DNA from 4 places in the Paracoccus cavernae genome. Region 2 is predicted to be linked to each of the others. Evidence: riboswitches for the same ligand, from Rfam matches in the RefSeq annotation. Region 2 holds a riboswitch; each other region holds the start of a gene.
The links. A riboswitch is a leader RNA that binds a small molecule or an ion and turns the genes downstream of it on or off. The one in region 2 is predicted to bind cobalamin.
Positions count from the first base shown of each region.

Region 1 (7,831 bases), on a different contig from region 2:
CAAGCCCCGCCGCGCGCGCCTGCAGCGCCTGCGCCCGCCCGATCTCGCCGCCATCGGCGGTCACGGCGGCATTGTTCGACATGTTTTGCGGCTTGAACGGCGCGACCGAAAGCCCGCGGCGGCGCAAGGCGCGGCAGATCCCCGCGACGATCAGCGACTTCCCGACATTCGAGCCGGTGCCTTGGATCATCAGCGCGGGCATCAGAATTCGATCCCCGCCTGCCCCTTGATCCCCGCCCGCCACGGATGTTTCACCAGCGCCATTTCGGTCACGAGATCGGCCAGTTCGACCAGCTCGGGCTTGGCATTGCGGCCGGTCAGCACGACATGCGTCATCGCAGGCTTTTCGTCGCGCAGGAAGGCGCAGACCTCGGCCGGATCAAGGTAGTCGTTGCGCAAGGCGATATTGATCTCGTCGAGTAGCACAAACCGGATCGCCGGATCGCGGATCAGGGATTTGGCTTTCTCCCAACCCGCCTGCGCCGCAGCAATGTCGCGGGCGCGGTCCTGAACCTCCCAAGTGAAGCCTTCGCCCATCGTGTGGAACTGGCACAGATGCGGGAAATGGGTGGTCAGCAGGCGGCGCTCGCCGGTCTCGCGGCTGCCTTTGATGAATTGGACGACGGCGCAGGGCATCTCGTGGGCGATGGCGCGCATGACCATGCCGAAAGCCGAGGATGACTTGCCTTTGCCCGCGCCGGTATGAACGATGATCAGGCCCTTCTCGCCTTGACGCTCCTCGTTGACGCGATCCTTTGCAGCTTTGATTTTTTGCATTTTTTCCGCATGTTGCGCGTCATTCATCATGTCGAGTATCAACCTTTTCCGGACGGGTTTGCCGCAACGTTCCGGCCTTGGCCGGAGAGGGATTCGCCTTTCTGCCTAGTCCGGCACGCGCCCCTCTGGCAAGCCCGCAGCGCTGGTCCGGCGGGGGCGGAATGCGGGCCCGACACCACCGGCACCAATCGGCAACCCGAACGCGGCTTGACTTGGCGCGCGGCTTGGCGGCATCAAGGGCGGGCAATGGTTCCTGTGGCGACACAGGCTAAGAGGGAATGCACCAAGCCCGACAGCGCCGCGTCAAACGCGCGTCCGAAGGCCCGAGTGCAGCCGCCCCCGCGACCGTGACCGGAGAGCTTCTCCACCGCCACTGGGCCTGTCCCGGGAAGGCAGGAGAAGCGCGGGCCCCGTGCCCAGATCCGCAAGCCGGGAGACCTGCCTTTGCGAGATAACCAATGATGCGGACGGGGTGTGCCGCGGATGGATGGCATCGGACCACCCGCCCTTGCCCCCTCCGCCCGCCCTTTCGCAAAACCGAAGGGGCGCTTGTGGAAACCACGCTGTACATCTGCCAGACCTGCCGCATGGGCCAGCCCGTGCCCGAGGACGGCATCGTGCCCGGCGCGCGCCTTTTGGCGGCGGTCGCGGCAGGAGACCTGCCCGAAGGCATCCGCATCGTCCCCGCCTCCTGCCTTCAGGCCTGCGCCGAGGGCTGCGCCGTCGCGCTGAGCCGCCCCGGCGCATGGAGCTATGTTCAGGGCGGCCTTGCCCCCGACGACGCCGGCGAGGTCGCCACCATGGCGCGCCAATACCGCGACAGCGAAGACGGGATCGTGCCGTGGCGCGAACGCTCGGCACTCTTTCGCAAGAATACCGTCGCGCGCATCCCGCCGCTTCCCGCCCCCTCCCTTATTGCAACCCCGCTTGCGCCCAGCCCCGCAAAGGATCCGGCATGACTTTTCCGACGACCGCCCCGCTTTCCGGCACTGTTGCCGAAACCCGCACCCGAACTCTCGCCAAAACCCCCGTTACCGTGATCACGGGCTTTCTCGGCGCGGGGAAAACCACGCTGATCCGCCATCTGATCGGCAATGCCGGCGGCAAAAGGCTGGCGGTTCTGGTCAACGAATTCGGCACAGCCGGCGTCGACGGCGAGATCCTGAAATCCTGCGCCAGCAGCGATTGCCCCGAAAACAACATCCTCGAACTGGCGAACGGCTGCATCTGCTGCACGGTTGCCGACGACTTCCTGCCCGCGATGGAGCAACTTCTGGCCCTGCCCGAGCCGCCCGACCACATCCTGATCGAGACCTCGGGCCTGGCTCTGCCCAAGCCTCTCCTCAAGGCCTTCGACTGGCCTGCGATCCGCTCGCGCATTACCGTCGACGGGGTGATCGCTTTGGCCGACAGCGAGGCCTTGGCCGCAGGCGCCTTTGACGAGGGCGAGACCGAAGGCTCCGGTCACGACAGCCCGCTGGCCGAGGTTTTCGAGGATCAGGTCAACTGCGCCGATATCGTGCTTTTGACCAAAGCCGATCTCGCAAGCGAGGCGGTCAAAGCCGCAGCCCGCACCCGCCTTGCCGCGATCGCCCAGCGCAGCCTGCCGGTGATCGAGATCAGCGAAGGTGTGATCGATCCGCGCGTGATCCTCGGGCTCGAGGCCAAGGCCGAGGACGATCTGGCCGCGCGCCCCTCGCATCACGACGGGGCCGACGATCACGAACACGAGGATTTCGAAAGCATCGTGGTCGATCTCCCCGAGATCACCGATCCCGCCGATCTGGCCGCCCGCATCGAGCGCCTTGCCCGCGAGCAGCATATCCTGCGTGTCAAAGGTCATGTCGCGGTTGCGGGCAAGCCGATGCGGCTTTTGGTGCAGGCCGTCGGAGCGCGGGTGCGCCACCAATACGACCAGCCGTGGCGGGGTCCGCGCCATTCGCAGCTCGTGGTGATCGCCGAGCATCACGACATCGACCCCGCCGCCATCCGCAAGGTGCTTGTCGGCTGATGCATGTCGTCTTTCGCGAAAAGGGCGGGCTTGAAGAAAGCGCCACGCCGCAAGATCTCGGGCAAAGCCCCGCGGATCTTGCCGTGTTGTCCTTTTCCGACAGCGATCTTGGGGCCTTTGCCCAGGCTTGGCACGACGGGCGGGAGCATCTGCCCCCGCTTCGCCTCGCGCCGCTGGCACGGCTGACGCATCCGGTCTCGGTCGATCAGTATATCGAGGCCACGCTTTCGGGCGCACGCGCCATTCTGGTGCGGCTTCTGGGCGGGCAGAGCTATTGGCCCCACGGAGTCATGGCCCTGCAGGATCTCGCCCGCCGTCGCGGCATCCGGCTAGTGCTTTTGCGCGGCGACGGGGGCGTGGATGCGGGGCTGATGGGCCTGTCGAATGTCGATGCCGCCCTGTGGCACCGGCTGAACCGGCTTTGCGCGATCGGCGGGGTCGAGGCGGCAGCCGCCGCGCTGCGGCTTTTGGCGGGTGGAGAGTTCGCGGCCGAGACCGATCCCCTCGCCCAGCCTTTGCCCGAACCCTTGCCCGAAGCGGGCTGGCTGGACCCGCAAAGCTCCGCCACGAAGAGGGCGCAAGGCTGGATCGCCATTCCCTTCTACCGCGCGTGGCTCCTTGCGGGCGACATCGCCCCGATCCATGCGCTGATCGCGGCTTTCGCGGCCAAAGGCGTCACGGCGCAGGGGATCTTCCTGCCCTCGCTGAAATCGGCAGAAGCGCAGCGCTTCCTGCATGCGGCTTTTGCCGAAAATCCGCCGCTTGCCGTGGTCAATACCACCGCCTTCTCGAGCGGCGATCCCGATTGTGCCCTCCGCTCCGGCCCGCCGGTTTTCCAGGCGGTACTGTCGACCGCCGAGGCGCGTCTTTGGGCCGAGAGCAGCCGCGGCCTGTCGCCGGCCGATATGGCGATGCATGTCGTTCTGCCCGAGGTCGACGGCCGCGTTCCCGCGCAGATCATCTCGGTCAAAGAGGCAGGACGCCATGACCCCGATCTGCAAATCGCGCTCCCCCGCCACCACCCGCTGCCCGACCGGATCGCGGCGTTGGCCGCGCGGGTGCTGGGCTGGTGCGCATTGCAACCCGAGCCCGCACCTGCGCCTGCGCCCGCACTGGCTTTGGTGCTTTCGACCTATCCGGGCAAGCCGTGGCTGGATGCCCATGCGGTCGGCCTCGATGCCACGCTTTCGGCGGAGGCGATCTTGCGTGGTTTGGGCGAAGAGCCCGAGGCACTCGCACCCCTTTTGCGCAACCGCACCCTGCACTGGCCGCTCGCCGACTACCGCAAAGCCTTGGCCCGACTACCCAAAGAGCTGCGCAAATCGCTCCGCGACCATTGGGGCACGCCCGAGGAGGACCCACAGATCCACGGCGGCGCGGTCCATTTCCACGCCGTGGCGCAGGGTTCGCATCTCGTCGCGCTCCAGCCCGAGCGCGGCCGGATCGCGGATCGCGAGAGCGGCTATCACGACCTCTCCGCCCCGCCCCGCCATGCCTATGTCGCCTTCTATCTTTGGCTTGCGACCCGCGTGAAAGCGATCCTCCATCTCGGGGCGCATGGCACGCTCGAATGGCTGCCGGGCAAGGCCGTCGCGCAGTCTCGGACTTGCTGGCCCGAGGCGCTGACCGGCGCGCTGCCGGTGATCTATCCCTTCATCGTCAACGATCCGGGCGAAGCCGCACAGGCGCGCCGCCGGCTGGGCGCGCTGACGCTCGGCCATATGCCCCCGCCGCTCAAACCCGCGCAGCTGCCGGAGAAATTCGTCAGCCTCGAGCAGATGCTCGACCGCTATGCCTTGGCCGACGGCATCGATCCCGCGCGCCGCGACCGCTTGGCCGACATGATCCGCGACGAGGCCGAGGCCTTAGGCCTTTTCGCCGAACTCGGGCTTGATCCTGCGGCAGCGCCCGAAGCGCTCGGCTCGCTCGACCGTTTCGTCTGCGAGCTCAAGGAAAGCCGCTATACCGACGGGCTCCATATCTGGGGCGCGGCCGAGGGCGAGGTCGAGGGGCTTGCCCGCGCTTTGGCGGGCCGCCATGTCGCGCCCGGCCCGTCGGGCAGCCCGTGGCGCGGCGCGCGCGATGTCGCCCCCACGGGCCGCAACCTTTACGCGGTCGATCCCCGCGCCCTGCCCTCGCCCGAGGCCGAGGCCAAGGGACGCGCCATGGCCGAGGAGTTCATCCGCAGCTATCTGCAAGATCACGGCGACTGGCCGCAATCGGTGATGATCGATCTCTGGGGTTCGGCCACGATGCGCACAGGCGGCGAGGATTTCGCGATGGCGCTGGCGCTGGCGGGGCTTTCGGTGTTGCGCGATGCGGGCACGGGTCGGGTGACAGGGCTGGAGGTCGTGCCGCTCTCGTTGCTGGGGCGTCCGCGGATCGGCTGCATCCTCAAGATATCAGGTCTGTTTCGCGACAGTTTTCCGGTGCTGATCCAGCTTTTCACGCTCGGGGCCAGAATGTTGGCCGCCCGCGTGGAAAACGGGATCGAGACGCCTGCCGACAATCCTTACGGCACGAGCACCGCGCGGGTCTTCGGCCCGAGGGACGGGGTCTACGGCACGGGGATCGCGCTTGACGAAAGCCCCGAACGCATCGGCGCGGCATGGCTCGAAAACGGGGCTTTCCGCCATGACGGCCAAGGCGGTGCGATCCCCGATGCCGCCGGTCTGCGCGCTGCTTTGGGCGGGCTTTCGGCGCATCTGCACAGTCAGGATCTACCCGAAACCGACCTGCTGATGGCCGAGGATTACGCCGCCCATATCGGCGGGATTTCCGCCGCGCTGCGCCTGCTCGACCATGATGCCGCGCTTTATCATCTCGACAACACCCGCGAGGACCGCGTGACCTTGCGCGAGATCGGCGTGGAGCTTGCCCGTATCATCCATAGCCGCGCGGCCTCGCCGCAATGGATCGGCTCGATGCTGCGCCACGGTGCGCGGGGCGCGGGCGAGATTGCCGCCTCGCTCGATCACCTCGCGGCTTTCGCGCGGCTGACCGGTCGGGTGCCGCCGCATCTTTTCGACGCTTTCGCCGGCGCGACCCTGCTCGACGATCACGTTGCGGATTTCATGTCGCGCGAGAACCCGCAGGCTTTGGCGCGAATGATGGAGATTTTGCGCGATCTGCGCCGCTCGGGCCATTGGAACAGTCGCCATAATGCCGTTCTGGCCATGATCGACGGAGGCGACGATGACCGTACGCCCGCCTGATCGGGGCTATATCGTCAAGGGCTGGTGCCCCGCGCCGGGCCGCCCGATGGAAAGCGGCGACGGCTGGCTTTTGCGGCTCAAACCCTTCGGCGGCATCCTGACGGCGCAACAGGCCGCGGCGATCGCTGCGGTTGCGCGGGAACTGGGCAACGGGCAACTCGATCTGACCAACCGCGGCGCGCTGCAATTGCGCGGCATCGCCAGGGACCGTCTCGCCGAGGCAGGCGCGGCTTTGGACCGCATCGGACTGGCGCAGGGCGGCGCGCTTGCGGCGATCACCATCGCGCCGCAGCTCGGGCAGGAGGATGGCTCCGACCCCGGGGGGCTCGCCCGCGACTGCGCGGCGGTTCTTGCGGCCTTTCCCGATCTGCCCGCGAAATTCGGGCTCGTCATCGACTGCGGTGCCGCGCGGCTGCTGGCCGATTGCCCCGCCGATCTGCGTCTCGAACGCGCCGCGAGACCGCCCGATAGGCAGGGCGAGACGCGGCTTTTGCTGCGCATCGATGGCCGCGCGCAGGGCATTCCCACCAACCGCGCCGATCTGGCAGGGCATCTTTCGGCCATCCTGAGCGCCTTTTGCGCAAACGGCATCAGTTCGGGCCGCGGCAGGATGCGCGACTGGCCGGGCGCGATAACCGAGAGCTTTGACACTCAAGGCACGACCTTGGACGAAAGCCTTTCGCCGGTTCTTGCAATCACGCCCCAAGCCGGCCGCTTTGGCGACAGCGTTCTTCATGCTGCGGCCTTCGGGGCGCTGGATGCCGATCTGCTTGCTCTGGCCGCCGAAACCGGCCCGATCGTCCTGACCCCTTGGCGCATGATCGCACTTGGACGAAAGCTCGATCATCCCGCGCTGATCTCTACCCCCGACGCGCCGCTGGCCCGCGTTCAGGCCTGTGTCGGCGCGCCCGCCTGTGCGCAGGCCCATGCACCGACGCGGGGGCTGGCCCGACGGCTGGCGGCGACGCTCGGGCGCGGGGAGAGCCTCCTTGTCTCGGGCTGCGCCAAACATTGTGCGGGTGGCGGCAAAAGGGCCGGCCTGGTTCTGACCGCCAGCCCTGCGGGCTTCGCATTCGCGACCTCCGACCCCGCGCCCCCCGTCCTTTTACCCTTTCCCCCAGCGGATAATACCATGCTCCACAGCTATGAAACCAACGGTCAGACGATCTATGACCAATCCTTCGCGATCATCCGCGCCGAGGCCGATCTGGCGCGTTTTCCCCCGATCGAGGAACGCGCCGCGGTGCGCATGATCCATGCTTCAGGGCTGGTCGGGATCGAGCGCGAGATCGCCTTCACCCCCGGTTTCGGCGCGGCGGCAGCGGCGGCGCTCAAGGCGGGCGCACCGGTGCTTTGCGATGCGCGCATGGTCTCCGAAGGGATCACGCGGGCGCGGCTTCCGGCGGAGAATGCGGTCATCTGCACGTTGAACGACCCCCGCGTTCCGGCGATGGCGGCAGCAATGGGCAATACGCGCTCGGCGGCGGCGCTCGAATTGTGGCGGCCCCATCTCGCGGGCGCGGTGGTGGCGATCGGCAATGCGCCGACCGCGCTTTTCCATCTGCTGAACATGCTGACCGATCCCGATTGCCCGCGCCCCGCCGCGATCATCGGCTGTCCGGTCGGATTTGTCGGTGCCGCCGAATCCAAAGCCGCGCTGATTGCCGCCCCGCCCGTCCCCGCCCTTGTGGTCACCGGCAGGCTGGGCGGATCGGCGGTGACGGTTGCCGCGGTGAACGCGCTCGCCTCGGAGAAAGAGTGATGGGCCGCATCATCTGTGCGGGGCTCGGCCCCGGCGCACAGGACCTCATGAGCCTGCGCAGCGCCC
Region 1 is NZ_JBHMDZ010000002.1:198,700-206,530, reverse strand. Features, by position in the region: gene ACFFUC_RS04630 (cobyric acid synthase) at 1-202, opposite strand, end outside; gene cobO (cob(I)yrinic acid a,c-diamide adenosyltransferase) at 202-807, opposite strand; cobalamin riboswitch at 1,008-1,237, shown strand; gene ACFFUC_RS04620 (DUF1636 domain-containing protein) at 1,329-1,736, shown strand; gene cobW (cobalamin biosynthesis protein CobW) at 1,733-2,788, shown strand; gene cobN (cobaltochelatase subunit CobN) at 2,788-6,003, shown strand; partial or broken gene ACFFUC_RS04605 (ferredoxin-like domain-containing protein) at 5,984-6,229, shown strand; gene ACFFUC_RS04600 (precorrin-8X methylmutase) at 7,136-7,765, shown strand; gene cobI (precorrin-2 C(20)-methyltransferase) at 7,765-7,831, shown strand, end outside.
Region 1: linked by a shared signal. The riboswitch ahead of ACFFUC_RS04620 (DUF1636 domain-containing protein) and the one ahead of bluB (5,6-dimethylbenzimidazole synthase) in region 2 are both predicted to bind cobalamin.

Region 2 (7,831 bases):
GCGGTCCAGGCGCTTGGCGAAGTCATGGCACTGACGCGCAACCGTTCCTGCGTCATCGAAAAAGTCGGCACCTACAACAATTTCCACGACGGCGATCATGCCGCGATGACGCTGGATCCCGAAATCGACCTGCGCTTTTTCCCGAGCCAGATGGTCCATGCTTTCGCGGTCGAAGTGGCCGGCGACAAAGGCGTGCGCCGCTCGGTTCAGGTTTTCGACGCGGCGGGCGATGCCGTCCACAAGATCCACCTGCGCGAGACCTCCGATCTCGGCGCATGGGAGGCTCTCAAGCGTGATCTGGCGCTTGCCGATCAGGGCGACGAGATCGAATTTGCGGCCCGCAAGCCGGTCGAACCCGCGAAAGCCGCAGCCGACCAGGCCGCTGCCCTGCGCGAGGAATGGGCTGCGATGACCGATACGCACCAGTTCAACGGGTTGATGCGCCGCCTCAAGATGAACCGCCTCGGCGCATACCGCATTGCGGGCGCGCCCTGGGCCCAGCCTCTGGCCGTCGAGGCCGTTCCGCAGCTGTTCGAGCGCCTTCTGGCCGAGGGCGTGCAGGTCATGTTCTTCGTCGGCAATATGGGCTGCATCGAGATCCATTCCGGCCCGATCCATTCGGTCAAGCCGATGGGACCGTGGATCAACGTCATGGACCCGCGCTTCAACCTGCATCTGCGCGGTGACCACGTCGCCGAAGTCTGGCTGGTCGAAAAGCCCACCAAACGCGGCGCGGCCCTCTCGGTCGAGGCTTTCGACGCCGAAGGCATGCTGATCTTCCAATGCTTCGGCATGCGCGAGGAAAAAGGCGGCGATGCGGCGGCATGGGACGCGCTGGCGCGCAGCCTGCCGCAGTTGGTCGAGGTCGCGGCATGATCCGCGCGGCGCTCGCGGCCATGCTCATGGCCGCGCCCGCCGCGGTCATGGCTGAAAGCTATCCCGATGCGGGCAAAGTCCTGTCGATCGGCGGCTCGATCACCGAGATCATCTATGCTCTCGGCGAAGAGGGCCGTCTGGTCGGTCGCGACACCACCTCGAGCTTTCCGCCCGAGGCGACGGCTCTGCCCGATGTCGGCTATGTCCGCGCCCTCTCCCCCGAAGGCGTGCTTTCGGTCGGCCCCGATCTGATCATCGCCGACGAAGGCGCCGGACCGCCCGAGGCGATCTCGGTGCTGCAAGGCGCGAAGATCCCCTTCGTCGAGGTCCCCGAAGCCTATACCGCCGAAGGGATCGCAACCAAGATCACCACCGTCGCCGAAGCGCTTGGCGTGGCGGAAAAAGGGGCCGCGCTCTCCGAGAAGGTCAAGGCCGATCTCGCCGAAGTTTCGGGCTTTTCCGCCGGGGTCGAGACCCCCAAGAAAGTCCTGTTCATCCTGTCGCTGCAGGGCGGCCGGATCATGGCGGGCGGCGCGGGCACCTCGGCCGATGCGATCATCACGCTTGCCGGCGGCCAGAACGCGGTTTCCGGGATCGAGGGCTACAAACCCGTCACCGACGAGGCGATCATTGCCGCCCAGCCCGATGTCATCTTGATGATGGACCGCGGCGAGGCCTCGGCCGATGCGACCGCCAACGGCAGCGCCGATCACGGTGCCGCCAAAGAGGGCGCGCTGGCGATGCCGGTCATCCAGACCACGCCCGCAGGCAAGAACGGCGCGATCGTCTTTATGGACGGCCTGCTGCTTCTGGGCTTCGGCCCGCGCACGGGCGAGGCCGCCCGCCAGCTGCATGACGCGCTTTATGCGGTGAACTGATGGTGGCCATCAGTCCGGAGACGATCACGCGCCTCGAGGGCGACCGCACGCATCGCGCGCGGCTCGTCTGTTTCGTGCTGGTCGCGGTGCTTTGCGCTTCTTCGCTCCTTTCGCTCGGCTGGGGCGCGGCGGGGACATCGCTGTCGCGCTTTCTCGGCGATCTTCTGGCTGGGCGAGAGATTGCCCTGCAGGACCGGATCGTCATCCTCGATATCCGCCTGCCGCGGCTGATCATGGGCATTCTGGTCGGGGCTGCGCTCGCGGTGTCGGGCGCGGTGATGCAGGGGCTTTTCCGCAACCCGCTGGCCGATCCCGGTCTGGTGGGGGTCAGCGCGGGAGCTTCGCTCGGGGCGATCTCGGCGATCGTTCTGGCGGGGATGCTGCCTGCGGCGGTCTCGGGGTTTTTCGGCTGGTATCTGGTGCCGGTCGCGGCCTTTGTCGGCGGCTGGGTCTCGATGATGGTGCTTTACCGGATCGCGACGCGCAGCGGGCGGACCTCGATTGCGACCATGCTTCTGGCGGGGATCGTGCTCGGCGCGCTGACCGGCGCGATTTCGGGCGTGCTCGTTTATATCGCCGACGACAGCCAATTGCGCGATCTGACCTTCTGGGGTCTGGGCTCGCTGGCGGGGTCGAACTGGCTCAAGGTCATGGCGGCCGCGCCGGTGATCTGCGCGGCTTTGGCCTTTGCGCCGCTGCTGGCGCGCGGGCTCAACGGTCTGGCTTTGGGCGAGGCTGCCGCGGGCCATATCGGCATCCGCGTCCAGAAGGTCAAAAACCTGTCGATCCTGACGGTTGCCGCCTCGACGGGGGCGGCGGTTGCGGCCTCGGGCGGGATCGGTTTCGTGGGCATCGTCGTGCCGCATCTTCTGCGGCTTGCAACGGGGCCGGATCACCGCTGGCTGCTGATCAACTCGGGCCTTCTGGGCGCGACCATGCTGATCCTTGCCGATATCGTCAGCCGCACGATCATCGCGCCGGCCGAACTGCCGATCGGGATCATCACCGCGATTCTGGGCGGGCCGGTCTTCTTGTGGATCCTTCTGCACAACCGCGGGATTGTCGACCTATGAGCCTGATCGCCCAAACCATCCACCTCAGCCTCGGGCGCAAGGAAATCCTGCACGGTGCCGATTTCCGCGCCGAGGCGGGCCAGTTCACCGCCATCGTCGGGCCGAACGGCTCGGGCAAGACCACCTTGATGCGCGCGCTGACCGGCGAGCTGCCCTGCCGCGGCGAGGTCACGCTGAACGGCCACAAGATCGCCAAGACCCCGCCCGAAACCCTCGCGCGGATCAGGGGCGTTCTGCCGCAGGCGACGGCTTTGTCTTTTCCCTTCACCGTGGCCGAGGTCGTGCGTCTGGGCTCGCAGGCGCGCGGTCCCGAGGCGGATACGCTGATCCTTCGCGCGCTGGAGCGGGTCGATCTAGGCGGTTTCGCCGGTCGCTATTACCAGCAGCTTTCGGGCGGAGAGCAGCAGCGCGTCCAGCTTGCCCGCGTTCTGGTGCAGGTCTGGCAGCCTCTGGGCGAAGAGGGGCCGCGCTGGCTGTTTCTCGACGAGCCGGTCAGCAGCCTCGATATCGCGCATCAGCTTACGGTGATGCGGCTGGCCGCCGATTACGCCAGACGCGGCGGCGGGGTGGTCGCGGTCATGCATGACCTGAACCTGACCGCCATGTTTGCCGACCGTATCGCTTTGGTCACAGCGGGGCTGGTCGTAGCTCAGGGCACTCCCGCCGAAGTGCTGACCAACCAGCGCCTTTCCGAGGCCTACGGCTGCGCGCTGGCGGTCAATACCGTGCCGGCCGAGGGGATCTGGATCCTGCCCCACGCCGCCGCCTGAAGGCTTTGCTTCACGTGAAAACCGCAACGGGTCGCACCGCAAGGCGCGACCCGTCCGCATTTGCTTAATCGGCGAATGGGCTCAGGCGCGTTCGGCGATGACCCGCGCCGCGGCCTCGATCGCGCCCGCGCCATGCGGGATGGCAAGCGCGGTCATGCCCGCCTCCATCACGGCCAGCGTGCCGAGGATCTGGTGGGCGTTGGCATGGCCCATATGGGCGACGCGCAGCGCATTGGCGGCATCCTCCGCGCCCAGACCGAGGCCCAGCACCAGCCCCGCCTTCTGGTCGCACCATGCCCGTAGCTCATCGGCGCGCGGCAGGGTCGCCGCCGTGACCGAACGCGCCCGCTCGGACGGTTCCGCCACGGTCAAAGTGATCCCCGATCCGTCCTTGCCCCATGCCTCGAAAGCGGCCCAGACCGCGCGGGCGAGGCCCTCGTGGCGCGCCCAGACGGCGGGGAGGCTTTCCTCGTCGAGGATCATCGTCAGCGCCTCGTTCGCGGCATAGATCATCTGGACCGGCGCGGTGCCGTCCCAGAATTGCCACAACTCGGTCGCTTCGGCGCGGGCGTGCCAGTTCCAGTAAGGCGTGGCCATATCGCTTGGACCCATGGCTTTCGCGCGTTCCGAGAACCACACGAATGCCGCGCCGGGCGGAGACATCAGCCCTTTCTGGCTGGCCGAGACCAGCACATCGATTCCCCAATCATCCATACAGAGCTCTGCACATCCGAGCGAGGCGATCGCATCCACCGCAAACAGCGCGGGATGATCCCCGATCGCGGCTTTCAGCGCCATCAGATCGGCCTGAACCGAGGTTGCCGTGTCGATATGGCAGACCAGCACGGCCTTGATGAGATGGTCCTTGTCGGCAGCCAGCCTTTCCGCCAGTTGCGCGGGATCGGCGGCGCGGGCGGCGAAATCCATGATCTCGACCTCGACCCCCATCGCCTGCGCCGCGCGCGCCCAACCGTGGCCGAAATGGCCCGAGGTCAGGACCAGCGCTCGTTCGCCGCGGTGGAAGAGATTGGCAATCGCGGCCTCCCATCCGGCATGGCCGTTGCCGATATAGGCGGCGAGATGCGCCCGCGTGCCCGCCAAACGCTTGAGCCCCGCCATGAGCCGGAGGTTGAGCGCGGGCAATTCGCCCGAATAGATATCGGGCGAGGGCCGCGCCATCGCGCGCAAAACGCGGTCGGGCAGGGGCGAGGGGCCGGGAATGGCAAGCGTGGTTCGGCCGTTGGCAAAGGTCATCTGGGAGTCCCGAAGCGGAAAGGAGACAGGCGCGTGATCTCTGCGCCGCCCATCGATAGGGCGGCCCGAAAGCAGGGTCAATTCCCGCCTTCGGGTCGGCCCCCTTCGGGTTTGTTCTCGGCCTAGCCCTCCGGCCCTCTCTGCGGTCAGCTTTCGCGGTTTTGCGGCGCGGTCTCTTCGTCGGGCCAACGCTCGTGCAGGATGAGATCGTCCAGAACGCGGCGTTCGGCCCAGCCGCGCGCCTGCAACTCGGGCTGCTCGTACAACTCGGCGACATGGCCGAGGCAGAGATAGGCCACCGGCACGACATGGTGAGGCAGGTTCAGGATGCGGCGCAGATCGGCATCGTGAAAGATGCTGACCCAGCCGACGCCGATCCCCTCGGCCCGCGCTGCCAGCCACAGATTCTGGACCGCGCAGACCGTCGAATAAAGATCGGTGTCGCGGTTGTGGGTGCGCCCGAGAACGACCTTGCCGCCGCGATCGCGGTCGCAGGTGATGCACAGATTGACTGGCGCATCGGTGATGCCTTGCAGTTTCAGCTCGGAATAAAGCTGCCGTTTCCGGCCGTCGAACATGTCTTCGGCTTCGTGATTGGCGGTCTCGAAAGCGGCGCGGATCTGCTGGCGGACGGCGGTGCTTTCGATGATGAGGAAGTTCCACGGCTGCATCAGCCCGACCGAGGGCGCGGCATGGGCGGCTTCGAGCAGGCGGCGCAGGACCTCGGGGGCGATGGGGTCGGGCAGAAACTGGCTGCGCACGTCGCGCCGCTCGTTGATGGCGCGGTAGATCGCCGCGCGCTCGGCCTGCGAAAAGGGCCGCGCGGGTTCGGGATGGTCCGACGGGCTATGTGCCGTTTGGTCGGAATTCGCCGTGTTGTGACCCGAAGGGGGGCGGTTTGGTTGCATGACGTCCCTCGTCTGACAGACCTGCGAGCGCGCCATCGTCCGCATGGCGCAGTCTATGCCGTCTGGCCGGTCTTCTGACTTGGTTTCATCCGGTCGCGGCGCCTTCCCGGCTTGCGCCAGTGACCATGCCGCCCGTCCACCTTACAGCGTTGGGCACGTTGCGGATGTTCGCCGCATTCCCGATTCTCCCGGCCGATCGCGCGGGCACCAGACCCGCGAAACATAGCCCGAACGGCGCCTTTGGGTAAATCCCTTGCGCGGCCTCAGGAGAGGGGGCGTTGCCAATCGCGCGAGGGCGGGTTGCGGATGGCCGCCTGATGGGCCGGCTGCCAAACTGGCGTCATGGCCTTGTCCTGAGCGTAGTAATCGCGAAACCAGCCGACATAACGCGCCGCACCCTCGCGGATATCGGTGCGGTTCACCGTGCCGGTCAGATGCCCGAGCAAGGTGGTGTCGGCCCATGTCGCCTCGACGTCGCCGGGCTGCATCGGCAGCATCTCGAACAGGGCCTCGCGCCCCGAGGCCGCCTCGAGCGCGCGCACAAAGCCCATCAGCGGGACGGGCTGGCCGTTGCCGATATTGACCACGCGCCAGGGCGCGCAGGGCGAGAGGCTGTCGAATTCCGCGGCAGGCCCGCGGCTGGCCGCATTCGGCGCAGGCGGGACCGCATCCATCAGCGCGCGGATCGAGGCAACCAGATCGTCGACGAAGGTGAAATCGCGCATCATGTGACCGTGGTTGAACAGCTTGATCGCGCGCCCCTCGAACAGCGCCGAGGTAAAGAGATGCGGCGCCATATCCGGCCGCCCCCAAGGGCCGTAAACCGTGAAGAAGCGGAACATCGTGATCGGCAGCGCAAAGAGGCCGGCGTAGGAATGCGCCATCATCTCGTTGGACTTCTTGGTCGCGGCATAGAAGGACAGGGGCAGATCGGTCTTGTCGGTCTCGCGGTAGGGCATTTGGGCATTGCCGCCATAGACCGAGCTGCTTGATGCCATCAGCATATGGCGCGGGGGATGGGCGCGGGCCGCTTCAAGCAGCTCGTAGCTGCCTTGCAGGTTCGAGGCGAGATAGGTCTCGGGATGGGTGATCGAATGGCGCACGCCGGCCTGAGCCGCGAGATGGACGACCACATCGGGCTTGTTGGCCGCGAAAAGGTCGCGCAGCAGGCCGGGGGTTTCGATCTTGGCGCGGATCGAGAGATAATTCGGGCTGGCCAGAAGCTGCGCCTCGCGCGCGGCCTTGAGGGCGGGGTCGTAATAGGCGTTGTGATCGTCGACCCCGACCACTTCGCAGCCCTCGCGCAGCAAAAGCCGTGCGAGCGTCGCGCCGATGAAACCTGCCGCTCCGGTGATCAGAACTCTCACAGCGCGGCCTCCACGGTTGTGGATTGCCCGAAGGCGGGGTTGTGGCCGCTGGAGGCGGTGCTGCGCGCCGGCGCGTCTAGCCCCGCGGACATCGGCAGATCGCGCACGACCGGCAAGCGGCGGCGGCGCATCAGCCATGCCACGCCCAAAAGATCGACCGCACCCACCCGCGCGCGCTGGAAATTGTTGTAGTTCGAGCGCCCCGAGGCCCGTTCGGCATGGGTGACGGGTACGGTCACGACCGTCCACCCCTCGCGTTTGATCATGGCGGGCATGAAGCGGTGGATATGGTCGAAGAAGGCGAGATTCAGATAGACCTCGCGCGGGAATGCCTTGAGCCCGCAGCCGCTGTCGCTGACCCCGTCGCCCAAAAGCCCGCCGCGAATGCGGTTCGCGAGCTTCGAGGCCCATCGTTTCGAACGTGTATCCTTGCGCCCGACCCGCTGGCCCTGCACAAGCCCGATACGGTCGCCCGCGGGGGCATCGAGCAGGGGGCGCAGCAGGTCCGGCAGGTTCTCGGGCGGGTTTTGTCCGTCGGCATCCAAGGTTGCGATGATGCGGCCTTTGGCGGCCAGAATGCCGCTGCGGATCGCCGCCGATTGCCCGCAGGAGCTTTGGTGGCAGACCACCCGTAGCTGCGGCATCCGCCGTCTGAGCCGCGCAAGAACATCACGGGTCTGGTCGGTCGATGCATCATCCACGACG
Region 2 is NZ_JBHMDZ010000001.1:344,850-352,680, reverse strand. Features, by position in the region: gene ACFFUC_RS01775 (hemin-degrading factor) at 1-876, shown strand, start outside; gene ACFFUC_RS01770 (heme/hemin ABC transporter substrate-binding protein) at 873-1,754, shown strand; gene ACFFUC_RS01765 (FecCD family ABC transporter permease) at 1,754-2,827, shown strand; gene ACFFUC_RS01760 (heme ABC transporter ATP-binding protein) at 2,824-3,597, shown strand; gene ACFFUC_RS01755 (pyridoxal-phosphate-dependent aminotransferase family protein) at 3,679-4,851, opposite strand; gene bluB (5,6-dimethylbenzimidazole synthase) at 4,998-5,759, opposite strand; cobalamin riboswitch at 5,807-5,986, opposite strand; gene ACFFUC_RS01745 (NAD-dependent epimerase/dehydratase family protein) at 6,023-7,126, opposite strand; gene ACFFUC_RS01740 (glycosyltransferase family 2 protein) at 7,123-7,831, opposite strand, start outside.

Region 3 (7,831 bases), on a different contig from region 2:
CCATCACCGGCGCGGCGGCCGCATTCTGGGGGTCTGCGGTGGCTACCAGATGCTCGGGACGATGATCCATGATCCCGAAGGGCTCGAAGGGGAAGCGGGCAGCAGCGCGGGGCTGGGACTTTTGTCGGTCGAAACGGTGCTGCAATCGGGCAAGGTTCTGCGCGAGGTCAGGGCGCACCACGAGGCGAGCGGTGCCGCGATGCGGGGCTACGAGATCCATCTGGGCGAGACCACTGGCCCCGATCGCGCGCGGCCCTTTGCGCGGATCGGGCAAACTCAAGGGTCTTCGCCGGAAGGCGCGGTTTCCCGCGATGGCCGTGTCGAGGGCAGCTATCTTCACGGGTTGTTTGCCGATGACGGTTTCCGCGCGGCCTATCTCGGCGGCTTCGGTGCGGTCTCGGATCTGGCCTATGACGCCAAAATCGACGCGGTTCTTGATGCTTTGGCCGACCATCTCGAGAGCCATCTCGCTCTGGACCGCATGCTCGCGCTGGCGGGAGTGGAACCTTAACCGCACCCCAGATGCAGGGCGAGCGGCCGGTCATGGAGCGGGGCAAAGCACGCGACCGTTCGGGCGTGATCGGCCGCGAGCTGGCGCAACAGGCAGCGCAGCATCAGACGCGGCGCCTTGCGGAACTCGGCTCTCTCGGGTGCGGCGCCGCTCAGGATCAGGTCCCGCAACTCGTGCTGTTGCGCGCGATAGGCATGGCCGAAATGCTCGGCAAAAGGATGGGGGCCGAGGCTCGCGCGTTTCGCGGCGGCAATGCCCGCAAGCGCGAAACCTTCCGGCAGTTGCAGATGGCGCGGGAGGAGCTCGGGGCCGGTCGCGCCGCATTTGAGCAGGATCAGGCCGAAATTGCACGATGCGGGCAGGCTTGAAATCGTCTCGTAGGCCTGAACGCGGTAATCGCGGTCAACCGGAAAGGGCGGGGTTTGCAGCGTGAGGGCCGACAGCGCGGGGCCGGTCGCGAAGCTCCAGCCGCATTGCGCCAAACGATCGGCCAGCGCCCCTGTCAGAGGCGCCGGCCTGAGTTGCGAGAGGCTTTCCGCCACGGCTCAGGCGGTGCGTTTGGGCAGGACCAGCGTGAAAAGGACCAGCCCGAGAACGACCCAGCCCACGAGGCCCACGCCCAAGGCGCGGCTCGCGAATTCCGAGGCGAGTTCCGGCGGAGCGGGACCTTCGAACACATGGACCGCCGGTGCGCCGATCACATGGGGGGCCGCGATCAGGGCGATGGCCGGAGCCCATGCCCGCCAGCTTGTGCCGAAAGCGATGAGCCAGAGCCCGAGGCCGGAGGCGAGCACGGTCGCACCCCACCAGAGCTGGCGTTGGCCGAGATCGGCGGCGGACATGCCCGGCAGCTCGGGTGCAAGTCCCAAGGCGGGGAGGAATTGCACCGCGAGAAAGCCCGCAAGGCCCCAAAGCATCCCGTCGCGCGGCCGCAGGTTTTGGCCGCGACCCAATGCGATCAGCAGAACGGCAAGGCCGAGCAGCCCATATCCCGCATAGATCAGGATCGAGAACAAGACCGTCAGCGCGTCGCGCTTGAGGTCAATGCCGCCGGACACCCCTTCATCAGCCGCGGGGGCTGCTGTCGGCGCGGTTTGGTCCGCAGCGTGGTCGGCCGCATGGTCATGGGGCTGCGCCCCGTCCTCTGCCTCGCCGTGGTGGTGGGGCGCGGCGCTTGCGAAATGGACGCGCTCGCCACCCTCGTAAAGCTCGGCGTGCAAAAGCACCGGCTGGACAAGCCACAGCTGCAACAGGGCGGCAATCAGCCCTGCAGCAGCGCCAGCGATCAAGGCGCTGGACAAAGATTTCAGATCCATGTGCGGTTAGTGGCAGGGATAGCCGGCCGCATGGCGCAGGTCATGGGCCGCATCATGCAAGGTTTCGGATTGGGCAATGCCCGAGAGGAAAACGAGGCCCAAACCAAGGACCGTGGCCAGAATGATCGTGGCCCGCGGGCTCGATTGTTCGGCGGAAGTTACGGCATTTGCCGTTGCGATCATACGCGACATGTCAGCTCCTTTCCGTCACACCCGACGGAGGTTGATTGATCGTCAGAGATCGGTCTCCTGACTCGCGGATCATCATGCTCGCGGCCTTCCCAGTGCGTGGCACCAGTGGCTTTCTCGCTGCATTCTCCGCTCACAGTCGCGGGGGCGGTCGGGTTCGAAACCCAGTTCCCATGTTGCAAGCAACATCTCTGACCAAGCGACTATGTGGCGGTCGCTGTCCGGTTGCAAGCCTTATGCCGTCGAAGGCGGGCATTTGCTCTGGTGCTCTCGGGAGGCACAAATGAAAACTCCGGCCGCAGCGGGCCGGAGCAAGATCTTGCGCGGTGGGCGTTCTCAGCCCGAGATCGCGTTCAGCCCGAGGAAGATGATCGCCGACAGCACCGCGGCGGCGGGCAGGGTCACGACCCAGGCGGTCGCGATCGTCGTGACATGGGTGCGGCGCACCAGTTTGCGGCGGCGGCGCTCTTCGGGGCCGAGCTGGTCTTCGACCGGCATGGCGACGCGGGCCTTGCGCAGGCGGCGCTCGGCATCCCATTCGCGGAAGAAACCCACGCCGAAAATCGCGCCGACCGCGATATGGGTCGAGCTGACCGGCAGGCCCATGCCGCTTGCCACGATCACCGTCAGCGCCGCCGAAAGCGCGACGCAGAAGGCGCGCATCGGGTTGAGCTTGGTGATCTGGCTTCCGACCATGCGGATCAGTTTCGGACCGAAGAGGAACAGTCCGAACGAGATCCCGAAGGCCCCGATGAGCATGACCCACAGCGGGATGCTGACGTTTTCCGTGACCGCACCCGATTGGGCCGCCTCGACGATGGCGGCCAACGGGCCGACGGCATTGGCGACATCGTTCGCACCATGAGCAAAGCTCAGCATCGCGGCCGAGACGACGAGCGGGATGCCGAAAAGCGGCTTGAGCGATTTGTTGCGGTTCTCCGCGCCTTCGGACTGGCGACGGATCACGGGGATCATGATCAGCCAGGTCGCGATGCCGATGCCGAGGCCGATCAGCAGGCTGCCCGTCAGCGTGACCTCGATCAGCTGGCGCAGGCCCTTGAGAGCGAGATAGCTCGAGAAGGTGCCCGCCATGATCCCGACCAGAACCGGCACCCACAGGCGCGCGGCGGCGATCTTGTCGTCGCGGTAGACGATCTGGGATTTGATGAACCACAGGAAGGCGGCCGCAATCGCGCCGCCAAGCAGGGGCGAGATCACCCAGCTTGCCGCGATGGTGGTGACATTGCCCCAGTTCACCGCGCCGAAACCGGCAGCCGCGATGCCTGCGCCCATGACGCCGCCCACCACCGAATGCGTGGTCGAGACCGGCGCGCCGATCCAGGTCGCAAGGTTCACCCAAAGCGCCGAAGACAGCAGCGCCGCCATCATTGCCCAGATGAAGGTCGCCTGCGTGCCGATGCTTTCGGGCGCGACGATGCCGCGCGAGATCGTGGTGACGACATCGCCGCCCGCAATCAGCGCACCCGCGCTTTCAAAGACCGCCGCGATGATGATCGCGCCGCCCATGGTCAGCGCATTGGCCCCGACTGCCGGACCCATATTGTTGGCCACGTCGTTGGCGCCGATATTGAGCGCCATATAGGCCCCGAAGATCGCCGCGACGACGACGATCATCACATTGTTGGAATGCCCCAGAAGGACCGCTGCGACCAATCCGGCCAGCAGGATGAAGACAAAGGCGATCCCCGGCGCGACGAGCGGGCGGGAGATATAGCCGGTCGCCACTTCCAGGTTCGAGAACCGGCCCAGATCGCGGTCGAGCGTCTCGAGGTGACGGGCTTCTAAATCGTTTTGGGCCATGGCCTACTCGTTGTTTGGTCGCAGGTCCGTAAGCCGAGATCAGCCACAGTTCAACCTTCCCTTTGGAAACGGCGCAACGTCAGGGCGAGTTTGCGCGCTTTCGGCACCGGAGAGGGGCGGGAAGTTTCGCGGCGGGAACGGCCGGAAAAAAGGCGGGCGGCTGCGGTTGTTTTGGGGAAAGACGTTCTGCGGGAAAACGGAATGCTCTGGTGACCGCGGCAATCTAGCGCAGAATGCTGCGGTCGAGAACATGATCCTTTGCAGTTCCGCCTCGCGCGGTCTGGGCCGCGGTCTGGGCGCGGTCTGCCTGCAGCCTGTCGTCCCCTTTAGTGGCCGCAATCGCGGCTTGCATTGTAGAGCGCGGGCCTGTCTCTTTCGCCTAAGCCGGCCCCGCGCCGGAACGACTGCCCTCCGCCGGCGTTGTTTGGCGTTGCAGGAGGGTTAACCTTTGTGAAAAAGACCACGCAACAGTTTAATCAGGAACGGGATTTTGTGATGACAATCCGCCATCAGCTTCTTGCCACTCTGTCGGTCGCGGCGCTTGCGATCTCTGCCGGTACCGGCTGGAGCCAATCCGAAAACGCCGCGCGCGCCGCTCTGGAGGCCGCCCAGGCTGCAGCGGATGCCGCTGCGGAAGCTGCCGATGCCGCGACCGACGATGCCGTGGCGGCCGTCGAGGTGGCGGTTGCCGCGAGCGGTCAGGCACAATGCGGCCCCTCCATTGCGGGCCCGTGGCTGGGCGCTTCGGCAGAGGAATCGGATATTTCCTCGGTCGACGAGCCGCTTCAGGCGCGCTTTCTCGACGAAGAGAACAATATCTTCGGCTTCCGCGTGACGGACGGGAATCAGAGGATCCGCATCGAGGCGCGTTCCAATGCCGACGGCGACCCCTCGGTCACGTTGCTCGACAGCGAGGGCAACGAGATCGGCAGCAATGACGATATGGAAAATTCGCTCAATTCGCTGCTCGAGATCAATGTCGCGCAGGGCGATTACTGTCTGCGCATGGGCGAGCTGCGCGATACGGTCGATGTGACCGTGCAAGTCGGCCGCGACGGCCAGCAGCCCTTGATGGAAAGCACTGCGCTGACCTGTTCCCCCGACACCGAGGCCGAGGCTTTCGCAGCCGAATCCCTCGAGCTGGCACTGGCCAAGGGCGAGATCACGTCGGCAGGCAGTGCCGAGCGCAACCGCTATCTGCGCTTCACGCTTGACAAGGCTTCGCCGGTCTCGCTGCGCGCGCTCGGCGACGGCAGTGTCGATCCGCAGATCGCGCTGTTCGACCAAAGCGGCCAGCGCATCGCGATCAACGACGATGCCGACGGTCGCAACTCGCGCCTCGACTTCTCGCCGGTTCTCGAAGCAGGGCGTTACTGCATCGGCGTCGGTGCGGTGAATGGCGGCGCGCAGGGCACGATCACGGTCTCGGCCAAGACGCTCGATCCGCAGGAATACATCCGTCGCGCCGCCGCGCGCGGCGAGCTGCCGCCGGTCGACGACAGCTATCCGGTCGCGCCGCTTGTGTTCAAGCGCACCCAGGGCGAGGTCATCCTTCAGGGCAGCTCGGCCAATTGGTTCGGTTTCGAACTCTCCGAGCCGACCTTGATCGGGATCCGCACGCTGGGTTCGCCCTCGGGCGTCGATACCAAGCTGGTGCTTTTTGATGCCTCGGGCCGCGTGGTGCAGGAAAACGACGATTCAGACGACGGCCGCAATGCGCGCATTCTGCCGGTTCTGCTGGCTCCGGGCAGCTACAAGCTGGCGCTGACCGATATTTCGGTGCTCGACCAGATCGGCGCGCCTTTGCGTCCGGTGGTCATCCTCGCCGAGAAATATGTCGCGGTCGACGACTGATCACGCGGCGGTTTCGCGAGAATAGACGAGAAGCGGCGCGGTTTTCGCGCCGCTTTTCTTTTGGCCCGGCTGTGCCGTGCCCTAGCCGCATTTCGAATAGCCGCAATTGAGGCAGGTCATGCAGCCCTCCGCCATATGCATTCCGGGCTGGCCGCAATTGGGGCAAAGCGGCCCGAGGGGCTGCGTCATCACCGCGCCTTCGGCGTCGGGCGGGTTTTCGCGGGGCAAAGCCTTCGGATCGGATTTGAGCGCCATGCCTTCGCCCGCCAGAAAGCCGGTCGCGATCATATGGCGTTCGATCACCGAGCCGATGGCGGCGAGGATCGAGGGCACATAACGCCCCTCGATCCATGCGCCGCCGCGCGGATCGAAGACGGCTTTGAGCTCTTCGACGACGAATGACACATCGCCTCCGCGCCGGAACACCGCCGAGATCATCCGCGTCAGCCCTACCGTCCAGGCGAAATGCTCCATGTTCTTGGAGTTGATGAAAACCTCGAAGGGGCGCAGCCGGCCGTCCTGCACCACATCGTTGATCGTGATGTAGATCGCATGTTCCGAACCGGGGAATTTAAGCTTGTAGGTCGCGCCTTCAAGGCTGGCGGGCCGGTCGAGCGGGCGGGTCAGGTCGGGGGCGGGTGGCATAGTTGCCTTGGCCACGGCGGGCGTATCGGCGAGCGAGAGCACCGATCCCGTCACCGCATTCGGGCGATAGGTGGTACAGCCCTTGCAGCCCTGATCCCATGCCGCGAGATAGACGGTCTCGAAATCACCGAAGGCGATATCTTCGGGGCAGTTGATGGTTTTTGAAATCGAGCTGTCGACCCATTCCTGCGCTGCCGCCTGCATCGCGACATGATCAAGCGGCGACAGGGTCTGGGCATTGACGAAATGCGCGGGCAGGGGGGCATCGCCGTGGATCTCGTGCCAAAGGCGGATGGCGTAATCCTCGACCTCCTCTTCGCGGCGGCTGCCGTCCTTTTGCAGCACTTTGCGGCGGTAGCTATAGGCAAAAACCGGCTCGATCCCCGAACTGACATTGCCGGCATAAAGCGAGATGGTGCCCGTCGGCGCGATCGAGGTCAAAAGCGCGTTGCGGATGCCGTTTTCGCGCACCGCCGCGCGGATGTCGTCATCCATTCGCGACATGAACCCCGAGGCGAGAAAGGCTTCGGCGTCGAATAGCGGAAAGGCACCTTTTTCACGCGCCAGATCGCTGGACGCCAGATAGGCCGCCCGCGCGATCGCCTTCATCCAAAGGCGGGTCTGGTCGGCGGCGTCATCCGCGCCGTAACGCAGCCCCACCATCATCAGCGCATCGGCAAGCCCTGTGACCCCGAGCCCGATGCGGCGCTTGGCGCGGGCCTCGGCCTCTTGTTGGGGCAGGGGAAAGCGGCTGGCGTCAACGACATTGTCCATCATCCGCACCGCCACCCGCACCAGATCATCCAGCGCCGCCGGATCAAGAGCGGCATCGGGGGTGAACGGGTTCGCAACCAGCCGCGTAAGGTTGATCGAGCCCAGCAGGCAGGCGCCATAGGGCGGCAAGGGCTGTTCGCCGCAGGGGTTCGTCGCGGAAATCGTCTCGGCGTAATGGAGGTTGTTTTGCTGGTTGATGCGGTCGATGAAGATCACGCCCGGCTCGGCATAATCATAGGTCGCGCGCATGATCTTTTCCCAAAGCTCGCGGGCGCGGATGCTGCGGAAAACCGCGCCGCCAAAGCGCAGATCCCAAGGCGCATCCGCGCGCACCGCCTCCATGAAGGCATCCGTGACGAGAACCGAGAGGTTGAACATCCTCAGCCGGTTCTTGTCCTGTTTCGCGGTGATGAAATCCTCGATATCGGGGTGGTCGCAGCGCATCGTGGCCATCATCGCCCCGCGCCGAGAGCCTGCCGACATGATCGTGCGGCACATCGCATCCCAGACATCCATGAAGGACAGGGGACCCGAGGCATCGGCGGCAACCCCTTTGACCGCCGCGCCGCGCGGGCGGATGGTCGAGAAATCGTAACCGATCCCGCCGCCCTGCTGCATGGTCAGAGCGGCCTCTTTGAGCATGTCGAAAATCCCCGCCATGCTGTCGGGGATCGTGCCCATGACGAAACAGTTGAACAGCGTCACCGAGCGGTCCGTCCCC
Region 3 is NZ_JBHMDZ010000002.1:207,294-215,124, forward strand. Features, by position in the region: gene ACFFUC_RS04630 (cobyric acid synthase) at 1-511, shown strand, start outside; gene ACFFUC_RS04635 (hypothetical protein) at 508-1,053, opposite strand; gene ACFFUC_RS04640 (CbtA family protein) at 1,057-1,827, opposite strand; gene ACFFUC_RS04645 (CbtB domain-containing protein) at 1,834-2,019, opposite strand; cobalamin riboswitch at 2,050-2,224, opposite strand; gene ACFFUC_RS04650 (inorganic phosphate transporter) at 2,353-3,837, opposite strand; gene ACFFUC_RS04655 (DVUA0089 family protein) at 4,333-5,691, shown strand; gene ACFFUC_RS04660 (adenosylcobalamin-dependent ribonucleoside-diphosphate reductase) at 5,773-7,831, opposite strand, start outside.
Region 3: linked by a shared signal. The riboswitch ahead of ACFFUC_RS04645 (CbtB domain-containing protein) and the one ahead of bluB (5,6-dimethylbenzimidazole synthase) in region 2 are both predicted to bind cobalamin.

Region 4 (7,831 bases), on a different contig from region 2:
AGAGGTCGAGCGTGGTGAAATCGGGCAGCTCTGCCGTGGTTCCGCCAACCCAGCCCTGCGGCGCATAGACGCCCGCGACATGGCGCAGATCCGCCCCGACCGTGCCTTGACCGTGCTGGTAGCTTGCGCCGAGAACCGCCTCGTGACGCGGGATATAGACCGCGCGCGCACCATCGGACTGGTCGACATCGATATAGCTATAGCTACCGCGCAGACTGAAATTGTCGCGCAACGCGTAGCTGCCGGCTATCTCGACGCCGCGCCGGACGGTATCTCCGGCCACATTGACCGAGCAAAAGCCGGTGGCGCAGCTTCCCGACGAAATCATATCGGTCAGCTTCTCGCGAAAGAGCGTGACATCAACCTGCCCGCGCCCGTCGGCGGTTTCGGCGGCAAGGCCGATATCGATGCTGCGGTTCACCTCGGGCGACAGATCGGGGTTGCCGACGCTCCAGCCCGGATAGCCGAAGAGCTCGGTAAAGGTCGGGTTGGTCATGCCGGCCCCCGCCGAGGCATGGAGCCGCAGGCCATTGCCGAAATCCTTGGAGAGGCCGAGGTTCCAGCTGGTGAAATCGCGAAAACCCTTGTTGTTGTCGCGCCGGATGCCCGCCTGCACGTCCAGCCCGTTGCCGTAAAAGCCGCGATATTCCAGCGCGACGGAATCGGTGCTTTTCTCCTGCGCGGCAATGCCGGTCGCGCTCTCGCTCCAGCGGATCTGCTCGGCCATGATGTTGAGCAGATGATTGGCCGCCTCGACCTCCACCCCGTCGAGCGAAAGGCTCGCGCGGTATTTCAGCGCCCGCGTCACGCCGAGCATCTGAACGGGAAAATCACCGGGGAAATCCTGCGCGTAACGGCTGCGCTCGTAGCTCAGCCGATGGGTCAGGCGGCCGTCGAGCGTATCGAATTCCGCGAAAACCTGCCCGATCCGTTCGTCGCGCTTGCTGTTGAGGTCACGGATATCCTGCATGTAATCGGCCTCGCCGGTCGCGAGGTAGTCGGAATTGTCGTAGCCGTAGGTCTCGCGCGCCTGGGACTGGGTCAGCCCGAACCGCAGCGTCTCGGTCGCTTGCCAATCGCCCGAAAGCGTCAGGCTGCGGCGGCGCGAGCCGTCCTTTTCGCCGCCCTTGCCCGAGGCGTCATAGCCGTGATCGTCGCGCGCGCCGTAAGACAGGCTGACCCCGCCCTGCGCACCGCGCGCATAGGCAAAGGCCGAGGCGTCATAGCCGTCGCCGACCATGGCGCGGATCTCTCCGCCCGTCCCCGGTTCGGTGCTGCGCCGCGTGATGATGTTGACGACACCGGCAGAGGCGCGCGAGCCGAAGAAGACCGATTGCGGGCCGCGCAGGATCTCGAGCCGCTCGACCTCGCCGATGCCCATGCCCGAGAGGATGAAGGCCTCGCCGCCGCCGCGCGCCTCGACGCCGTCGACCAGCACGAGCGTGTGGTTCGCCGGAGCGCCGCGCATCCGGATCGAGCCGAAGCTGAGGCCGGTTTCGCTGACCGACACCCCCGGAAGTCCGGTCAGCGCCGCGCGCAACGAAGGCGTGGCGCGGCTGCGCATCTCTTCGCCTTCGACGATGCTATAGGCGCGCCCGTAAGCATCCGTGGCGATGGGCGAGAGGCCGCCGTCGATGGTCACGGTATCGAGCAGCACCGGCGAGGCGGCGTCCTGCGCGACGCCAGCCAGCGGAAAAGCGGTCGAAAGCGCGGCCAAAGCGGCCAGGCCGGTCAGGTTGCGGGGATGGCGTGATCTGGTTTTCACGGCGGAATCCTTGCGTCATCCGGAGCGTTCTCCGGAAGGGATGAAAAGATGTCTTCGGACGGAAAACCGCCGCAGACGGGTGAGGTTGGTCACCGCTGCGGTCAATCCGCTTCGCAGGTCCGCCCCGGACCCCGAATGGGTGATCGCGCCGGCAGGTCTCCTGACTCGCGGGTCAAAGCATCAGACCTGCCTTCCCGGTTGCCCAGTGGCGTGTCGGCCGTCGCTCGCCGCTTACAGTTGCGGGGGCAGTTGCGGGATCTCACCGCATTCCCTTTTCATCCGGATGTTCCGGAACCGTAGCCGCACCAATTAGCCGCGCTGCCCGCCGCCGGTCAAGGCCGCAGCCTGTCAGATGTGCGCGCGGCAGCGGTCGCCAAAAGAAAACCCGCCGCATGGATGCGGCGGGTTTCTATGCATTCAGGCTTTGGAAAAAGCCTCAGCCGTGGTTCTGGCGGTTCTCGATCAGATCCTCGACCACCGAAGGATCGGCCAAAGTCGAGATATCGCCCAAAGCACCGAAATCGTTCTCGGCGATCTTGCGCAGGATGCGGCGCATGATTTTGCCCGAGCGGGTTTTCGGCAGGCCCGGTGCCCACTGGATGAGATCGGGCTTGGCGATCGGACCGATCTCGGTGCGCACCCATGTTTCAAGCTCTTTGCGCAGATCGTCCGAGGGCTCGATCCCGTTCATCAGCGTGACATAGGCATAGATCCCCTGCCCCTTGAGGCTATGGGGGTAGCCGACCACAGCGGCCTCGGCGACCTTCACATGGGCGACCAGCGCGGATTCGACTTCGGCCGTGCCCATGCGGTGGCCCGAGACGTTGATCACGTCGTCGACGCGGCCGGTGATCCAGTAATAGCCGTCCTCGTCGCGGCGGCAGCCGTCGCCGGTGAAATAGGTGCCGGGATATTGCTGGAAATAGGTCTCCATGAAGCGTTCGTGATCGCCCCAGATCGTGCGCATCTGGCCGGGCCAGCTGTCCGAGAAGCACAGGACGCCCTCGACCCCGTTACCTTCTTGTACGGCAGCAGTCGCGGCATCGAGAACGACCGGCTTCACCCCGAAGAAGGGCAGCGTCGCCGAACCGGGCTTGGTGTCGATCGCGCCCGGAAGCGAGGTGATCATATGGCCGCCGGTCTCGGTCTGCCAGAAGGTGTCGACGATCGGGCAGCGGCCTTTGCCGACGTGCTTGTCGTACCAGACCCATGCCTCGGGGTTGATCGGCTCGCCGACCGTGCCCAGCACACGCAGGCTGGTGAGGTCGTATTTGTCGACCCATTCCGGCCCCTGCCCCATGAGCGAACGGATCGCGGTCGGGGCGGTATAGAACTGGTTGACCTTGTGCTTTTCGCAAACCGCCCAGAACCGGCCCGGATCGGGGAAGTTCGGCACGCCCTCGAACATCAGCGTCGTGCCGCCGTTGGCAAGCGGGCCATAGACGATATAGCTGTGGCCGGTGACCCAGCCCACATCGGCCGTGCACCAATAGACGTCGCCGTCCTTGTAGTCGAAGACCATCTGATGGGTCATCGCCGCATAGCACAGATAGCCGCCGCTGCTATGGACGACGCCCTTGGGCTTGCCGGTCGAACCCGAGGTATACAGGATGAAAAGCGGATCCTCGGCATTCATCGGCCGCGGCGGGCAATCGGGCGCGACCTCTTTCATCTGGGCCAGCACATCGACATCGCGGCCCTGGACCCAGGTGGTCTGGTCGCCGGTATGTTTGACGACAAGGCAGCGCACGCGGTCCGAGCAATGCAGCAGCGCTGCATCGGCATTCGACTTCAAGGGCGTGCGGCGGCCGCCCCTCGGGGCGGTGTCGCAGGTAATCACGACTTTCGCGCCGCAATCGTTGATGCGGTTGGCGAGGGCATCGGGCGAGAAGCCCGCGAAGACCACCGAATGGACCGCGCCGATCCGCGCACAAGCGAGCATGGCATAGGCCGCCTCGGGGATCATCGGCAGATAGATCACCACGCGGTCGCCGCGCATCACGCCCTGGCTCAGCAGCACATTGGCGAAACGGTTCACGCTTTCGGAGAGCTCGCCATAGCTGATGTGGCGTGCGGGTGCCGAGGGATCATCGGGCTCGAAGATGATCGCGGTCTGGTTGGCGCGGCTCGGCAGATGGCGGTCGATGCAGTTGACCGCGACGTTGAGAACCCCGTCCTCGAACCATTTGATCGAGACCTTGCCCATGGTGAAATCGGTATTCTTCACCTTGGTATAGGGTGTGACCCAATCCAGCCGCTTGCCCTCGCGCCCCCAGAACGCATCCGGATCATTCATCGATTCCGCATAGAGGCGCGCGTAATCCTCGGGCTTCACGATCGCATTCTCGAATCCGGACGGAATGGGGTGTCGGGAAACGGCTTCAACTGACATGGGTGCACTCCTCTCGTTGTCCCCTCCGCTCGACGCTCCCCCTCCTCAGGGTCCGACGCGCCGCTACGGACGGTTTCACGCAAGGTAAGCCGGATTGCAGGCGATGGTAAACCGGATTTGGACTAAAGTCCTGTGCCGCAAGGGAAGGAAGGCCCAAGCGCGCAGCGGCCGGCGGTTCCAAGGAAATCGGCCCCGACGGATTTCGCCGCCGGAGCCCTCATTTCTCCCCCGGATCAGCACCCTAGACCAAAGCGCCTAGTTTGCGACATCGACCCTGACCCTGACCGAGACGGTCCCCTTCACCGCCGTCGACCAGTTCAGCGCGATCGAGCGCTTGTCGGTTCCGATCTGCGTCTGGACCCAGGGCATTTCCGTCACCCGCGCATTCGAGGCATTGGTGATCGCGGTCTCGGCGATGACCGACTCGATTTTCTGGGCCCAGCCGTTGAAGGGCAGCGCCGCCCCCGCAACCATCACCCAGCGGTTCGAGGCGGTGTTTTGCTGCAGGGTCAGATCGACGGGATTGGCGACATAGGTGTTCACGCCGTTGAACATGTTGCCTTGAAATTGCAGGTTGCGCATCCGGCTGTAATTGAGATCGGCAAAGGTCGTGTCGACCTTGTCGATCCGGTCGATCTTGTTCACGTCGGATTTGAAGACATTGCCCATCACCGCGAGCCCGTGGACGAAGTGTCCGGTGCCGTAGGGTTTCACCGTCAGCCATGAAAAGCCGAGCGTCGTATTCGAAGCCAGAAAAGTATTGCCGGTGATCGTCAGCCCACCAAAGGAATATTCGCTGCCTCCGAAATTCGGCACTGCCGCATGTTCGTTGGTCCATTCGATGCTGCTGTTGTCGACGTAGTTGCCATTCACCGTGCCCTGAACATTGGTCTGCGTCAGCACGAGGCCGGCAAAGCGCACGCCCGCCTGCGCGGAATCGCCTTGGAACCAGTGATTGCCCTCGATGATATGGCCGCCGCCGTTGGCCACCATGAAATGGCCGAAACGCACGAAGCGGTTGTGGCGGATCTTGGTGTCGTTGGCATTGACGTTGATCGCGATCGTGGTGCGGTTCTGCGCCAGTTCGGACATCTCGTTCGAGAGAAACTGGCAGCGGTCGACCAGCATGTCCTGACAGCCCCGCCCGATCGAGGTGATCCCGCGATCCTTGGGCCGCGTCACATAGCAGTCGCGCAGATGGAACATCTCCACGGCAGCTACGATCATTTAATTATTATTAATAATTATCAATACTTTATTTAAAAATTACACAAGTGTGCAAACTGCGTTGAAACGTTGTTGAAACATCGCGTTCGCAACGTGTTCATGAGGTAGACACGACCTAATCAATCGACATCCATACCGACGCTTCCCGGCCGATCAGAAAGCCCCTGAGCTGATGCCGAGCACACAGTTGTGCCGCCGACGTTGACGTCGAGGGCCACGCATACGGTTATCCGCCCAGTGACGTCTGCATGCATCGGAATACTCTTTCTTGGAGCTCGGCACGTAATTAGCGGAAACCGATGTGAGCCCCGAAACCTCGCCCATTATACGGCCTGAAGCACAGCCAACACCTTCGCTCCAACGCCTGCACCTGCTCCCGAAGAAATCAATTGGCTTGCGAAGTTCGTCGACGAAGTTCTGCACGACATCCTTGATGAGAGCCTTGCCAACATCGGGCGCGAGTGCCGTGACAGCGATATCCCTATCGAGTGCAGCAAGCTCACTGGGCGCTCGCGCGCCTGAGCCTGCGCAAGATAGAGCAGGCACGCGAAGTTCGCGTCAGTAGGCTTGCAGCTTCTGCTAGCTGGGACAGTGAACAAGGAGAATGCGAAACAGATCAGCCTCAATTTGCGCCCCAACCAAACCCAAATTGTTGGATTTGGACTTTCTTTACCTGATGCTCAGCCGAGATTTGCAGCGTGTGGCCAATTTCATACAGAACTGCTCAGTAATCACTTGTCCCGCAACTTTCGGATGAGAATCGGATTGCTGTTCAGCTATCCCTCCAGTTGAACCAAACAACCTATCGGAGAAACTGGATTTGTCCGATCCATGGCAAGGCTGTTCATACTTTGCGCCTGAATGCAAACAGGAACCCCTGTTAAACATCTCAAAACATGAGATCTTCTTTCTACCACCATGTGCCGCAGTTTGCCGGTGTTGGCTTCAGCTGCGTGACGCTAAATCTGGAGATACAATTGGTCCTCGCTGCCCCACTTCCCGTAGACACGTCCGCCAACGCCATGCAACTTGCCGAAACTATTTTTGGCAAAGGCGTCACGCTGGTATCGGCTGCATATCAAGGCGATCCCCTATCCAGCGGCATTTTCACCGATGGAAACCACATTTCACCTGGGGTGACTCCCGCCGAATCGGGAATCATCTTGTCTACGGGTCATGCAAGCGCATTTACGAACTCTTCCGGCGAAGCGAACCAAAGAAGTGACCAGTCAGTTGATACTTCAGGGATCGATGCTGACCCTAGGTTGACCGAGGTTGCTGGCGTACAAACATTCGATGGTGCAATCCTTGAAGCTACATTTGTACCTCAGGGAAGCACTCTGACCATGCAACTGGTGTTCTCGTCAGAAGAGTACCCAGAGTATGTTAACGGCGGTTTCAATGACGCGGTTGTGATTTACGTAAATGGGGTAAGAGCAACCCTCACGATCGGAAGCGGCAACATCTCCATCGACAACATCACCGATGGTGGTGACAACGGATCACCAAGCAATGAAAATCTTTACATCGACAATCGCAACAGTGATTACAACACCGAAATGGATGGGTTCACTGTTACCTTAACACTTAAAGCGCCTGTAAATCCTGGCGTCCCGAATACCATTTGGTTTGGCATCGCCGACGCCGGAGACAGTGGCTATGACTCTAATCTCCTCATTGCAGCTGATAGTGTGCAAACGGAGGTTATAGCCTTCGACGATTCCGTAACGATGGGACGAGGAAAGACCGAAATCCTGAATATTTTGGGTAACGACACCGCCGGGCCAACCTCCACCTTGACCGTCACGCAGATCAATGGCCAGAATGTTTCGCCTGGTGATAGCGTAACGCTCACTTCGGGCACAATCGTGACCCTCAACCCGGACGGAACGTTAACCATTGATTCATCGGGAAGTTTGGGTGAGGAGAGCATCAGCTATCAGATAAGTGACGGAGACGGAACTACGGATGTCGGCTTTATCAAGATCGACATTACATGCTTCGCTAAGGGCACCATGATCCAAACCGATTACGGCTATGTCGCAATCGAGGATCTAACAATCAACTCAGCCGTAGCAACCAAAGATAACGGTCTACAGCCCATTCGTTGGCTCGGATCGCGCATGCTGGATGCAGAAACGCTTGCTCAGAACCGGAACCTTCACCCCATTCGCATACGTGCGAACGCAATAGGTGCGGGCATCCCGTTCAGGGATCTGCTTGTCTCCCCTCAACACCGTATTCTTGTTCGATCCAAGATCGCTCAGCGAATGTTTGGGGCGGATGAAGTGTTGGTCGCAGCCAAGCAGCTTCTACAAATTGAGGGCATTGAAATTGCAACGGACGTAGCAGAGGTGGAATACTTCCATATGCTCTTCGACCGCCATGAAGTCGTGATTTCGAATGGAGCCGAAACTGAGTCGCTCTACACTGGTGCAGAAGCTCTT
Region 4 is NZ_JBHMDZ010000010.1:37,619-45,449, forward strand. Features, by position in the region: gene ACFFUC_RS09175 (TonB-dependent receptor plug domain-containing protein) at 1-1,765, opposite strand, end outside; cobalamin riboswitch at 1,899-2,079, opposite strand; gene acs (acetate--CoA ligase) at 2,202-4,157, opposite strand; gene ACFFUC_RS09185 (hypothetical protein) at 4,413-5,384, opposite strand; gene ACFFUC_RS09190 (Hint domain-containing protein) at 6,281-7,831, shown strand, end outside.
Region 4: linked by a shared signal. The riboswitch ahead of ACFFUC_RS09175 (TonB-dependent receptor plug domain-containing protein) and the one ahead of bluB (5,6-dimethylbenzimidazole synthase) in region 2 are both predicted to bind cobalamin.